2 linked regions of the Hydrogenophilus thermoluteolus genome follow. The protein of the gene in region 1 interacts with the protein of each later gene in a pairwise test. Links are inferred from orthologs where the notes say so. Each region holds a gene or a part of one and is shown on either strand. Other genes may lie near its edges.

What was found. The genes of interacting proteins can lie anywhere in the genome.
Region 2: the proteins of secB (region 1) and secA interact in binary tests that used the Escherichia coli proteins (3 or more experiments, as listed by UniProt). The link is inferred for Hydrogenophilus thermoluteolus from one-to-one orthologs.

The regions. Positions count from the first base shown.
Region 1 is NZ_AP018558.1:1,367,947-1,375,674, forward strand. Bases 4,797-7,728 are described here. They hold secB (protein-export chaperone SecB), read left to right. Parts: upstream 4,797-5,984; coding sequence 5,985-6,473; downstream 6,474-7,728. Other genes in these bases: HPTL_RS06650 (ArsR/SmtB family transcription factor), read left to right, coding at 4,889-5,203; HPTL_RS06655 (rhodanese-like domain-containing protein), read left to right, coding at 5,232-5,669; grxC (glutaredoxin 3), read left to right, coding at 5,666-5,932; HPTL_RS06670 (SH3 domain-containing protein), read left to right, coding at 6,492-6,989; HPTL_RS06675 (NAD(P)H-dependent glycerol-3-phosphate dehydrogenase), read left to right, coding at 6,993-7,728. In the rest of the region: HPTL_RS06620 (sirohydrochlorin chelatase), read left to right, coding at 1-2; HPTL_RS06625 (HesA/MoeB/ThiF family protein), read right to left, coding at 38-859; HPTL_RS06630 (hypothetical protein), read right to left, coding at 816-1,262; HPTL_RS06635 (S41 family peptidase), read right to left, coding at 1,306-2,763; HPTL_RS06640 (murein hydrolase activator EnvC family protein), read right to left, coding at 2,773-4,017; gpmA (2,3-diphosphoglycerate-dependent phosphoglycerate mutase), read right to left, coding at 4,026-4,772. UniProt on the Escherichia coli protein: One of the proteins required for the normal export of some preproteins out of the cell cytoplasm. It is a molecular chaperone that binds to a subset of precursor proteins, maintaining them in a translocation-competent state.
Region 2 is NZ_AP018558.1:826,154-832,734, forward strand. The notes cover bases 2,312-5,610. They hold secA (preprotein translocase subunit SecA), read left to right. Parts: upstream 2,312-2,656; coding sequence 2,657-5,410; downstream 5,411-5,610. Other genes in these bases: HPTL_RS04040 (DciA family protein), read right to left, coding at 2,312-2,614; argJ (bifunctional glutamate N-acetyltransferase/amino-acid acetyltransferase ArgJ), read left to right, coding at 5,450-5,610. In the rest of the region: cell division protein FtsZ, read left to right, coding at 1-997; lpxC (UDP-3-O-acyl-N-acetylglucosamine deacetylase), read left to right, coding at 1,011-1,958; HPTL_RS04035 (hypothetical protein), read left to right, coding at 1,961-2,143; more of HPTL_RS04040, read right to left, coding at 2,105-2,311; more of argJ, read left to right, coding at 5,611-6,581. UniProt on the Escherichia coli protein: Required for protein export, interacts with the SecYEG preprotein conducting channel.

The DNA.
Region 1 (7,728 bases):
GATTATCGACGCCCAACGCGGCAGCGTTGCGTGGGAATTATTCGTCCCGAGCCGGGCGATCACGGCAAACCGGGCATGCCGGATCTCGGGGGACACGGATACTGCGCCACTCGAACCCCAGGCCATCGAAAAGCCACAATTTCCCCCACGACGGTTCGCCGCATCCCACGATCACTTTCAGCGCCTCGTGGGCTTGCAGTGCGCCAACGACTCCTACCAATGGCGCGAAGACACCCATCGTGGCGCAGCGCACTTCGGTCACGTTTTCCCCTTCCGGGAAAAGACAGTGGTAGCACGGTGAAGCCGATGCGCGTACGTCAAAGACCGCAAGCTGCGCGTCGAACCGAATCGCGGCACCGCTCACGAGCGGCTTGCAATGGCGTACACAGGCACGATTGATCGCATGGCGCGTTGCGAAATTGTCGGTGCAATCCAGCACGACATCGCTTGCGGCTACCAGTGCGTCGAGGTCGTGCTGCGCCAGCCGATGGGGAACCGCGGTCACGGTGACGTCTGGGTTCGCCAGCCGCAACGCGTCGGCAGCCGCTTCGGCTTTGGGGCGGCCGATATCGGACTCCGTATAGAGGATCTGCCGCTGCAAATTGGTGGCGTCGACCGTATCGCCATCGGCAACGGTCACCACACCAACACCGGCCCGAGCCAGATAGAGCGCTGCGGGACAACCCAAGCCGCCAGCCCCCACCACCAAGACACGCGCGGATCGGATCCGCGTCTGGCCTTCGATATCGATCTCCGGCAAAAGAATGTGGCGACTGTAGCGCAGCAGCGCTGCATCGTCGAGAAGATCGGTTGTGTCAGTGGTAGTGGCGCAACTCTTCTGGGGCGGGATCGTGGTCACCGTGGGGATGCTCCTGGTACTCTTGAACGAAGGCGGTCTGTGCCTGCTTCAGCAGCCGCTCCGGTTGTTCGAGATGCTCGCGCTGGACCGCTTCGCAGTAATGGTACCAAGCGCGCTGGACGCGCGCCGCAAGGGTGTCGTCCAGTGTAAAACCAGCGGCAATGAGCGCCTCTTCCAGCTCGACCAGCAAGTGGTCACGCACCGAATATTCGACGACGAGTGTATCGGGGGGTTCGATCTGCACTTTGAGCTTCTTGCGCTCGGCCAAAACAAACGCTGCGGCTTCCAGTGTCTGCCCCGCTTGCAGTCGTACCCGCAACGCACGACGCTTCTCGATCCCCGAACACGGCACCTCCGGTGCTTTGACCCGTCCAGCCAAACGATAGGGCGTTTCTCGCTTCATCGCACCACCTCCTTTCGCCGCCCGCTTCGGGTCATTTCGGCGTTCACGGTTTTTGCGCGACCGTCTGCGTCGGTGCGGCTTTCGTCACCTGCGCCCATTCCGGCAATACCCCATGGCGCAACCAGTAAAGCGCGGCTTGGAATTGCCGGTCCTGCTCACTGCCGTATTCGATCGGTTTCGTCGGCCCCTCATCGTTCGATTGTGTGTCGGCATCCGCCCCTTCGCCCCCACCGGCGTTGCCGTTTGGTTGGGTGGATGCGGCAGGACGACGAATCTGTCCTATCGCGTCGAGCTCGATGTGCCCTTGCAGATCGGCTTCGCGCAACGCTTTACGCTTGCCGTTTTCCCGTTCGGGGACGACGAAATCGGGTTCGATACCTTCCGCCTGGATCGACCGGCCGCTGGGGGTATAGTACAGCGCGGTGGTGAGCTTCAGCGCAGTGCCATCGTTGAGCGGTAAAATCGTCTGCACCGACCCTTTGCCGAAACTCTTTTCGCCCAAGAGCTTGGCACGGCCGTGATCTTGCAGTGCGCCCGCAACGATTTCCGATGCCGATGCCGATCCCGCGTTGATCAGAACCACCATCGGGATCGTGCGGAACACTTCCGGCCAATTGGCAAGATAGTCGCGTTGCTCGTCACTTCCGCGCAGATAGTCTTCGGCGCGCGCATGGTATGCCCGCTGCGTATCCGGCAATCGCCCCTTCGTCTTGACCACGAGCGCCTCTTCCGGCAAGAAAGCCGCCGAAACGCCGATCGCCGCGTGGAGCAACCCCCCGGGGTCGTTACGCAGGTCGAGAACGAGTCCTTTGATTTCCCCGTCACGCGCTTCACGCTTGAGCTGCTCGGCGAGCATTGGGCCGGTGGTCTCTTGGAAATTGGTGATACGCACGTACACGACATCACCTTCTCCCACCCGCTTCACCTTGACGCTGCGCACTTTGATCACTTCCCGGGTGATTTTCACCGTAAACGGTTTTTCGTTTCCTTTGCGCAGCACCGTGAGGGTAATCGACGTGCCCGGCTCGCCGCGCATCCGTTTCACCGCGTCGCGCAACGTCATGCCTTTCACCGGGGAATCGTCGAGCTTGATGATGAGGTCGCCCGCCTGCAGCCCCGCGCGCGCCGCCGGCGTCTCTTCGATGGGTGAAACGACCTTGACGAACCCATCCTCCATCGTCACCTCGATGCCCAAGCCGCCGAACTCGCCTTGCGTGCCCACCTGCAGCTCGCGATACTCTTCGGCATCGAGAAACGCCGAGTGGGGATCGAGACTCGCGACCATCCCACGGATCGCCTCGACCACCAATTTCTTGTTGTCCGGTTCCTCGACGTAGGCTTTGTTCACCACGTCGAGCACGTCGGCGAACGTGCGCAGCTCTTGCAACGGCAACGCGTTCGTCTCCGTTCGGCTCGCCCAACCCGTCACGGTCAGGGTAAGCAACACCCCGACGAACATGCCACTTACAGACCAAGCCATTCGGCGCCAACGTGTCGTCATCGTCTCTTCCTACTGTTTGAGCCAGGGGCGGGGGTCGACCGGCTTCCCGCCTTTACGCAGTTCAAAGTATAACCCGCTCGTCGCGAAATGTTCCATGCGTCCCACGCGACCGATCGTTTCGCCCTTGCGCACCGTTTCGCCCACATCAACCAGCGGTGCGTCGAGATTGGCGTAAATCGTGAGGAGTCCTTGCCCGTGGTCGAGGATGACGAGTTGTCCATAGCCACGGAGCCAATCGGCAAAGGCCACGACACCATCGGCGACTGCGCGCACGGAAGCCCCTTCTGGCGCTGACCAGAAAAGACCATGCCAAGTTCCACCTTCCGGCCGTCGCTCGCCGAAGGTTGCAGTCAATGTGCCTTGCGCAACCGGTGACGGCAACGCCCCACGCTGGGCAACCATCGCACGGGCCGTGGCACGATCGCCTTCGGGGATATTACCCCCCTTGGATTCTGCTTGCCGCCGACGCGCCTCTTCTTGCGCGCGACGCCTCGCTTCGGCTTCGAGTCGTTTCACGAGTTGCGACAACGCACGCGCGTCTGCTTCGAGCGCTTTGCGCCGTTCCTCGACGTTCGCGAGCGTTTCCGCCAACGCTTCGTGCAACACTTTGCGCTTCTCCGCCAACTGCTCCCAACGGGCACGCTCTTTGGCAAGTTCTGTCCGTTGCGCACTGAGCGCGGCCTGCTTTTGCGACAACGCTTGCGCCAACTTTGCCGCTTGCGCCCGTTGCGCTTCAGCTTGCGCGATCCAACCCTGTACCTGCGCCGCCGCCTCTTCGCGGACGCGCTCGGCAACGGCCGTAGTCACCTGCGGACCACCCCCAACCACTGGGTCGTGCGGTACCGTCAACGACAGTGCTTCGACCAGATGGGCCAAACGTTGTCGGCTTTGTTGCGCCTGCTTTTGCGCCGCCTCCCACGCTCGCTTGGCTGCGGCAACCTGTTCCTCGAGCCTTTGCGCTTCCGCTTCCAGGCGGGCCAACTGCCGGACAAGAATGACCGCTGAGGTTTCGGCTATTTGCAATCGCCGCTCGATCTCTGCCCGGCGCTCGGCAACACTTTTCGCTTTCTGTTGGAGTGCACGCAACTCTTCACGCAACGCGTTCAATTGCGATTGAGCTTCTTGGGCGTTGTTGGGGTTGGCTTCAGCACCAAACGCTACGCCTCCACCGAACGCGCCCACCACGAAAAACAAAAGGGCAGCACCCCAAAGGGCGCCGCCCTGCTTGCCGACATTCTGGCGCGGGTCGCGCACCGTCGCCCTTACTTCGCCCGCCCCTGTGCGGCCACTGCCGCTTGCTGGGCGCGAATCGTCTCTTCGTCGGCCAAATAGTAGTGTTTGACCGGTCGGCAGTTGGCGTCCAACTCATAGACGAGCGGCTGCGCTGTGGGTATATTGACCCCGACGATCTCTTCGTCCGAAACGTTGTCGAGGTATTTGATCAGCGCGCGCAGGCTATTACCGTGTGCCGCAATCAAGATCCGCTCTCCAGCTAAGATACGCGGTACGATCACCGTCTCCCAGTACGGTACGAAACGCGCCACGGTATCTTTCAAACATTCCGTACGCGGGAAGTCACTTTTCGGTAGATCCCAATAGCGCGGGTCATCCTTCTCCAAACGCGGATCGTCCTCCGCAAGTGCGGGTGGCGGCACATCATAGGAACGGCGCCAAACGAGCACCTGATCTTCACCATACTGGGCCGCAGTCTCGGCTTTGTTCAAGCCCTGTAACGCGCCGTAATGGCGTTCGTTGAGCCGCCAGGACGACTCGACGGGAATCCACAATTGATCGAGCGTTTCTAAAACGATGTGCAACGTTTTGATCGCACGCTTCAGCCGTGAGGTAAAAGCTCGGTCGAACGCAAACTCGTGCGCTTTGAGCAGTTCGCCGGCCGCACGCGCCTCTTCACTCCCTTTTTCGGTCAAATCCACGTCGGTCCAACCGGTAAATCGGTTTTCACGGTTCCACACCGATTCACCATGGCGCAGAAGAACGATCTTATACATCAGCATCCTCTGATATGATTATCGAAAAAACCGGCAAGGAACGTTCCATGCCCCCCAAAAGCAACGAAACATTTTATACTAGCGGCTTCACAAATCGTTCGCGAGACCCGTGGGAAATGTTGAGCCAAACGATCGTCGAACTCGCTGGGAAAGACGAACAGATCGAAATGGCGGCGCGGGCGTTGAAGTCGATCGCCCACCCGCTGCGTTTGAAGATTCTGTGCGTAATCGGTGAGAACGAAGCGTGCGTGCAAGAGATCGTCGATGCGGTGGGAACGTCACAGAGCAATGTCTCACAACATCTGGCGATCATGCGCGACAAAGGCATCTTGGCCACGCGCAAAGAAGCCAACCGCGTCTTCTACCGCGTTGCCGATCCGCGGACCCTTCAGCTCGTCGTCTTGATGCGTGAGCTCTTTTGTCACCGCTGAACGGCAACCCAAGGAGCAAGGAGCCAGCATGACTGTTACCGATTATCTGTTGCACCAATGGCAGTGGAGCCTTCTGGCGCTCGTGAGCGGCAGTTGGTGGGTCGTCGAGACCATCCGTGCGCTGACCGACCGTTCGCGTCTCACGCCGCTTCAAGCCACCCTGATGATCAACCAAGAAGGCGCGGTCGCGGTCGATGTCCGCAGCGACTCCGAATACCAGAGCGGCCATCTTCCGGGCGCGATTTTCGTGCCTTTGGAACGCATCCCAGACGACAAAGCGCTGCAGAAGGTCAAAAACCGCCCCCTGATCCTCTACTGCGAAAGCGGCGCCCGTTCCGCGGTAGCATTAAAAAAACTGCGTCGAGCGGGTTTCGAAAAAGTCTATCATCTGGTCGGTGGCTTGGTCGAGTGGCGCAAGGCCAACCTGCCGCTCGTCACCAGCAAAACGGAGAAAAAGCGCAAATGACGACCCCTGCCATTCGCATGTACGCCACGCACTACTGCCCCTATTGTGTCCGTGCGGAGCAATTGTTGCGCCGCAAGGGCATTGCCGTGATCGAAAAGATTTTGATCGACAACGACCCGGCGCTGCGCGACGAAATGATGCGCGTCACCGGACGACGAACCGTGCCGCAGATCTTCATCGGCGACACCCATGTCGGTGGCTGTGATGACCTCTACGCGCTGGAACGGGAAGGAAAACTCGATGCCCTTTTGGGGTTGAAGTAACACCCTTCCCGAACGCGAACCGTTCTCTTTTCTTGGTCAAGGAAACCATACGATGAGCGAAACCCATCCTGCCAATAGCGGCAACGCCCAAAGTCAGGCGCCGATGTTCACCATCGAAAAACTCTACGTCAAAGACCTCTCCGTCGAGGTCCCGCGCGCGCCCGACTGTTTCTTAGAAACGCAAGCACCCAATATCCAGGTCGAAATGGGCACTGCGGCGCGCAAACTCGACGAGGCCCATTACGAAGTGGCGCTCACCATCTCGGTCAAAGCCTCTGTCGAAGAGCGTGCGCTCTTCCTCATCGAGCTCACCTATGGCGGGGTCTTTCTGGTGCGCAACGTCCCCGAAAGCGATGTCGAACCCCTGCTGTTCGTGGCCTGCCCCAGCATCCTCTATCCGTATGCCCGCGAGGTGATTTCGGATGCCTCGACGCGCGCCGGTTTTCAACCGGTCCTCCTGGCACCGGTCAATTTCGAAGCGCTCTACCTCCAACAAAAGCAACAAGCGCAGCAAGCGCCCTCCACCGATACCCCCCAGTAACGAAAAGGAGTCCGCGCCATGCTTGGCCAGCCCTTCCAGCGACGGTTGCAAGACGCTGCGCACAGCGGGCGCGTTTTTCACCGCCTGGCGCTCCTCGTCGCTGCCTATTGTTTTGCCACTAATGCCTACGCTGCCGATTACCGCAGCGTCCGCGAGCCGGTACCGGTGCGAAAAGCACCCCAAGAGCAGGCGCCCATTGCGTTCTACTACGGTCCAGGCACTCCGGTCGAGCTCATCCAAGAACGCAACGGCTGGGCCCAAGTGCGCGACAAAGATGGGGGCGGTCTCTTTTGGGTTCCGGCCAACGCGCTCACGACGCAACGCACGGTGATCACACGTCACGCCGAAACCGAGGTTCGTTCCGCACCGGACAAAAGCGCGGCCCTTCTGAGCGTGCTTCCGGCAAATGCCGTATTGCGCCTGAACACCGCACAGCGCACGCCTCCCGGATGGGTAGCGGTAGAAACGGCGCAAGGAACAGGGTACGTGGCCAAACGCGACGTTTGGGGCTGGTAAGCGATGCGACTGGCGGTTTTGGGGGCGGGCGCGTGGGGCACGGCACTTGCGATCGCATGGGGCCAACACCACCCGGTCACCCTCTGGTGCCGGTCGCGCGCATTGGCCCAGCGCATACACACACAGCGCACCAACGAACGCTACCTTGCAGGCCCGGTACTGCCGCCCAACGTGCGTGTCACGGACGATTGTGCTACCGCAATCGGTGACGCAGAATTGGTGGTCATCGCCACACCTCTTGCCGGACTTGCCCAAACGGTCGCCACCCTTGCCCAGACAGCACCGCACACTCCTTTCCTCTGGGCGTGCAAAGGGATTTTGCCCGACACGCAAGAACTGCCGCACGAAATCGCGGCGCGCGTCTGGAGTGAGACTACCGCTGCCGCGTTGCCCGACCACGGCGTGATCACGGGGCCAAGTTTTGCGCTGGAAGTGGCGCAAGGACTCCCCACCGCGGTCGTTTTGGCGTCACACAATGCCCAATGGGCCAAAGCGATCATCGATACGCTCCACCAGCCGCGCTTTCGCCTCTACGCGCACCATGACGTCACCGGCGCAGAAGTGGGCGGTGCGATCAAGAATGTGATCGCGATCGCGGCCGGAGTCGCCGAAGGGTTGGGGTTTGGGCTCAACACGCGTGCTGCGCTCATCACCCGGGGTCTTGCCGAAATGGGTCGGCTTGCCGAAGCCCTTGGTGCCGAGCGTGAAACGTTGATGGGGCTTGCCGGAATGGGGGATC
Region 2 (6,581 bases), 540 kb from region 1 along the record:
TCTCGGTGCCGGGTCGAAACCGGAAGCGGGGCGGGAAGCGGCGTTCGAAAGTCGAGACCAAATCGCCGAAGCGCTCGACGGTGCGCACATGATTTTCATCACCGCCGGGATGGGTGGGGGAACAGGAACCGGTGCGGCGCCTGTGATCGCTGAGATCGCGAAAGAGATGGGGATCCTCACCGTTGCGGTGGTCACCAAACCGTTCGAATTCGAAAATCGCGACCGCGTTGCTGAAAGCGGGATCGAAGAGCTCACGCGCCACGTCGATTCGTTGATTGTGGTCTTGAACGATCGGCTGCTGGAAGTGTTCGGCGACGATGCCCCGTTCGAAGCGTGCTTCAAAGCCGCCGACGATGTCCTCAAAAACGCAGTTGCCGGGATCGCCGAAATCATCAATGTTCCCGGTATGGTGAACGTCGACTTCCAAGACGTGCGCACCGCGATGGCGGAGATGGGACGGGCGATGATGGGTTCGGCAGAGGCAAGCGGAGTCGATCGGGCCCGCGTCGCCGCCGAACAGGCAGCGGTGAGCCCGCTCCTTGAGGGGACCGAACTCTCTGGCGCTCGGTGTGTCTTGATCAACATCACCGCAAGCCGCAGCTCGCTCAAGATGAGCGAAGTGCGTGACGCCGTGCGGGCGATTCAGGGTTATGCCGCGCCGGAGGCGTTCGTCAAATACGGCACCGTTTTCGACGACGCGATGGAAGACCGAATTCGGGTCACTGTCGTCGCGACAGGACTGGGGGCGGGGCGTCGTCAGACTACGTCCGACCTTTGGGAAGAGGCCCGTGCGACGGGTACCTATGGTGCTGCGGCTACGCATGCCGTAGCGCCGAATGGTCGTTCCGCGAGCGCAGCGGCAGCGGAAGCGAGCAAAGTGATCCGCTCGTCACGTGCCACCGGGCGCAAACCGGTCCGCTCGTTCGCCGAGCAGTTGGCGAGCAAGGGCATGGACAAACTCGACATCCCTGCGTTCCTGCGCAAACAAAACGACTGAACGGGGCGCGTCCGTGATCCCGCAACGAACGCTCGCTCGTCCCGTCCAGACCGTTGGCGTGGGATTGCACAGTGGAGCCAAGGTCGCGTTGCGTCTGCTCCCGGCTCCCCCAGATGCCGGAATTCGATTCGTACGGATCGACCATTCCCCCGCGGTGGAGATCCCCATTTCCGCCGACGCGGTGGCGGAGACCCGTCTCTGCACCGGAATTCGTCGCGGGGATGTCGGGGTGGGAACGATCGAGCACCTCCTCTCTGCGCTTGCAGGGGTGGGTGTCGACAATGTTACGATCAAACTCGATGGCCCCGAAGTGCCGATCATGGATGGCAGCGCGGCGCCGTTCGTCTTGTTGCTTCTGGAGGCAGGGACGGTCGCACAATCGGTACCACGCCGTTTTGTCCGCGTGAAGCGTCCGGTTGTGGTCGAGGATGGCGACAAATGGGCGCGGTTGGAGCCGTTCGACGGGTTCCGGCTTTCGTTTCAGATCGAATTCGACCATCCAGCGATCGCCGCGTCGAAGACGGAAGCGGTCGTCGATTTTGCCGAAGAGAGCTACTTGCGCGCGGTGGCGCGTGCCCGTACGTTCGGTTTCGTCCATGAGGTCGAGCAGTTGCGCCAGATGGGGCTTGCGCGCGGTGGCAGCCTGGAGAACGCCGTGGTGCTCGACGAATTTCGGGTGCTCAATCCCGGCGGCCTACGGAGTCCCGATGAGTTCGTCCGCCACAAGATCCTCGACGCGATTGGGGATCTCTACGTGCTGGGGCACCCGCTGCTTGCCCATTACCGCGCGTACAAATCGGGGCATGCGCTCAACAACCGGCTTTTGCGCGCGCTTCTGGCCGACCAAACTGCGTGGGAGTGGGTGACCTTTACCGATTCCAGCTCCGCGGGTCATCGCGTTGGCTGGCCCCATCGCCGCCCCTCCCTCCTGCCGATACCTGACGCCGTTCCGGTTTCTTGACGGTGATTGCGTTTCGTATCGTCCTCGTCCTCACCGTTTTGGCTGTGCTCGTGGCGCTTGCTGCCTATTTCGTGACCGGTGAGCGGCGGTGGGTGCGCTGGGCGCTGCGCGGCGCGAGCGTAGGCGGCGCGATCCTGCTTCTCTACTTACTGCTTTTTCTGCTCGAGCGGCTCGTCGCGCTGTGACTGGGGGCTCGCAGCGGGCGCGTTTTCGGTCGCGCGGCGAAGCCACGCGGTGAGCGATTGTGCCAAGGGGTCGTCTGCGGGAAGTTGCGCGCGCAGCTCGGTGAGCGCCGCGATCGCAGCTTGGCTCAACCCGCGTGGCGCATGTGCCGGCGCTTGCGGGCGTTGCGCGAGCGTCTGCACGAGCTCTGGCCGCACCCGCCAGCGGATCGCCGTGACGGCAAAGCCGCGGCGACCCAGTTCCGCGATGAGCGTTGGGGTCATCTGTTTCAATTTCGCGACGACGAGTGCGGACGGACTCATCACCGTCAATTGTCCCCCCTCGAAGCGGCCGACGCTCAATTGCGCGCACCACTCGGGCGGCAGGATTTCGCTCAGCGCCTGCTGCACTTGCCACAACCATAACCCTTGACGCTGCAATTCGCGCAGACGCGATTCGCCCGCGAACGCCTCCGGAAGACGCTGAAAGGACATGATACACTTCACCTTTGACGCGTAATCGCCTTGGAATGTAGCATGATCGCGAAGCTTTTGAAAAAGATCTTTGGCAGCCGCAACGACCGGTTGATCAAACAGTACCGCGGAATCGTCGCGCGGATCAACGCCCTCGAAGAAGCAACCGCCCGTCTCTCCGATACCGAATTGCAAAACAAAACCACGGAATTCAAACAGCGCTTCGCCAACGGCGAATCGCTCGACACGCTGCTGCCTGAAGCGTTTGCAGTGGTCCGTGAAGCGGGCAAGCGCGTGCTGGGGATGCGCCATTTCGACGTCCAGTTGATCGGCGGCATTGCGCTGCACCAAGGGAAAATCGCCGAAATGCGCACCGGTGAGGGGAAGACTTTGGTCGCGACCCTTCCCGCCTATCTCAATGCGCTTACCGGCAAAGGGGTGCACGTCGTTACGGTGAACGACTACTTGGCCAAACGGGACGCCGAATGGATGGGGCAATTGCACCGTTTCCTGGGGCTGACCGTGGGTGTCAATCTGCCAGGGATCGACCACGCGGCGAAGCAGGCGGCCTATGCGTGCGACATCACCTACGGGACCAACAACGAATTCGGGTTCGATTTCTTGCGCGACAACATGGTCTATCGCCCCGAGGATCGAGTGCAGCGGGGGCTCCATTACGCGATCGTCGACGAAGTCGATTCGATCTTGATCGACGAAGCGCGAACCCCGCTCATCATTTCGGGACAGGCCGACGACAATACCGAACTCTACGTCAAAGTGAACGCCATCATCCCGCTGCTCTCGGAGCAGAAAATGGAAGGGGATGAGATCGTAACGCCGGGTGACTACACCGTCGACCTCAAAGCACGCCAGGTGCTCCTCACCGAACAAGGGTATGAAAAGGTCGAGCGCATCCTCACCGAACAGGGGCTGTTGTCGGAAGGGACGAGTCTTTACGATCCGCGCAACATCACCCTGATGCACCACGTCTTTGCCGCGCTGCGCGCACATGCGCTCTTTCATCGTGACCAACACTACGTCGTTCAGGATGGTGAGATCATCATCGTCGATGAATTCACCGGTCGTTTGATGCCCGGTCGCCGCTGGTCGGAAGGGTTGCATCAGGCGGTCGAAGCCAAGGAAGGGGTCCCGATTCGCGCCGAGAATCAGACGCTCGCGTCGATCACCTTCCAAAACTACTTCCGGATGTACGAAAAATTGGCGGGAATGACGGGGACCGCCGACACCGAAGCCTACGAGTTCCAGCAAATCTACGGCCTTGAAACGGTGATCATCCCAACCAACCGGCCGATGATCCGCAAGGACGAAAACGACCGGATCTACCGCACCGCAAAAGAGAAGTGGCAAGCGGTGATCGAAGACATCGAAGAGTGCCGCAAACGCGGTCAGCCGGTGCTGGTCGGGACGACCTCGATCGAAGTGAACGAATTCCTCTCTGGGCTCCTCAAAAAAAGGGGGATCCCACATCAGGTGCTCAACGCGAAGCAGCATGCGCGAGAAGCGGAGATCATCGCTCAGGCGGGGCGCCCGGGGATGGTGACGATCGCGACCAACATGGCAGGTCGGGGTACCGACATCATCTTGGGCGGGAATATCAAACCTCAGGTCGAAGCGATCCGCAACGACCCCAACCTTTCCGAAAGCGAAAAAGCAGCGAAGATCGAAGCGCTCGAGAAGGAGTGGGAAGAGAACCATCGCTGGGTGATCGAAGCCGGGGGGCTACGCATCATCGGGACCGAGCGGCACGAGTCGCGCCGTATCGACAACCAATTGCGCGGTCGCGCCGGTCGTCAGGGCGACCCCGGCTCGTCGCGTTTCTACCTCTCGCTCGAAGACCCGCTCCTCAAGATCTTTGCGGGCGACCGACTCAATGCGTTGATGGTGCGGCTCAAAATGCCCGAGGGGGAGGCGATCGAACATCCGATGGTGACGCGGGCATTGGAGACCGCGCAGCGGCGGGTCGAGCAGCACAACTTCGATATCCGCAAGCAACTGTTGGAGTACGACGACGTCGCGAACGAACAGCGCAAGGTGCTCTATGCGCTGCGTAACGAAGTGGTCGACGCCGCGAGCGTCGCGGAGATGATCGACGAGATGCGCGCGGGGGTTTTGCGCGACACGTTCCGTACCTTCGTACCGCACGACAGTATCGTCGAGCAGTGGGATCTTACCGGACTCGAGCAGACGCTTGCCAGCGAATTCGCATTGCCGCTCCCGGTCAAAGCGTGGCTCGAAGCGGAACCGGAACTGAGTGACGAAGCGATGCTGGCGCGGATCCTGGAAGCCGCAGATCACGCCTACGCCGAAAAGAAAGCACTCGTCGAGCCTGAAGCGTGGGCGCAGTTCGAACGTTCGCTGCTCCTGCAAAGCATCGACCAGCACTGGCGCGAACATCTTGCAGCGCTCGACCATCTGCGCCAAGGCATCCACCTGCGCGGATACGCGCAGAAGAACCCGAAACAGGAGTACAAGCGGGAGGCGTTCGAGCTTTTCGAAACGATGCTTGAGGCGATTCGCCGCGACGTCACACAAATCCTGATGACGGTTCGGATTCAAGCGCCGGAAGCGGTCGAGGCGGTGGCCCAACAGGAACCGGAACTCAAAGCGCTCCATTTCGAACATCCCGACGCGGGTGTTGCGACCGCAGCAGAATCGGAAAGCGACGGGCAACGCGCTGGCCAAGCGGAAACCAAGGGCGAACCGTTCCGCCATGCGCTTCCCAAGGTGGGGCGGAACGACCCGTGCCCGTGCGGATCGGGGAAGAAATACAAACACTGTCACGGCCGTTTGGTGTGAACCGCTCTGGGCAAGCGGTTGGATAGGAAAGGGTAAAGAGTGGCTGTTGGTCTGACGTTTCAACCAGAAATTTTGCAGGCGGTCCCGGGGGTTCGATTGGGGGTGACCGAAGCGGGGATTCGCAAAGCAAACCGCCGCGACCTCACGGTGATCGCGCTCGATCCGGGCAGTATCGCTGCCGGGGTGTTTACGCAAAACCGTTTCTGCGCCGCGCCGGTCCGGGTGTGCCGCGAACATCTTGCGGCAACGGGTGGAAAAGTGCGTGCGCTTGTGATCAACACCGGGGTGGCCAACGCGGGCACCGGAGCGCAGGGGCTTGCCGACGCGCGGACCACCTGTGCCGCGGTCGCAGAAGCGCTGGGCGTTACCGCAACCGAAGTCTTGCCGTTCTCCACCGGCGTGATTCTGGAACCGCTGCCGATCGCGAAAGTGCTCGCCGGGATCCCCGACGCGGTCGCAACCCTCAGCCCCACCGGCTGGGCGCACGCAGCGGAAGCGATCATGACCACCGACACCGTGCCGAAAGCGGCCAGCCGAACCGTGACACTCTCCGACGGCAGCACGGTGACGCTTACCGGCATCAGCAAAGGGGCCGGGATGATCCGGCCCAACATGGCGACGATGCTCGGGTTCATCGCCACCGACGCCCGGGTCGATCCCCACTGGCTCGAGGCATTGGTTCGCGAAGTCGCCGACGAGTCGTTCAACGCGATCACGGTCGATGGCGATACCTCGACCAACGATTCATTCGTCGTGATCGCGACGCAGCGCACCGGGCCACTCCTTCGGGGGAATGCGACCTGCACCGATTCGCGCCGCTTTCGCGAAGCGCTCCTGGCGCTGGCCCAATGGCTCGCGCAAGCGATCGTGCGTGACGGTGAAGGCGCGACCAAATTCGTCGCGGTCTCGGTAACTGGCGGCAAGGATCGTGGCGAGTGCCGTCAGGTGGGCTATGCGGTGGCCCAGTCGCCACTCGTCAAAACGGCACTCTTCGCTTCCGACCCCAACCTGGGCCGGATCCTCGCGGCGATCGGCTACGCTGGGATTGCCGATCTCGACGTCACTGGCGTACGGGTTTGGTTGGCGAATGCCGAAGAAGAGACGCTCGTCGCCGAACAGGGTGGTCGGGCTGCCTCGTACCAAGAGGCCGACGGCGTGCGGATCATGAAAG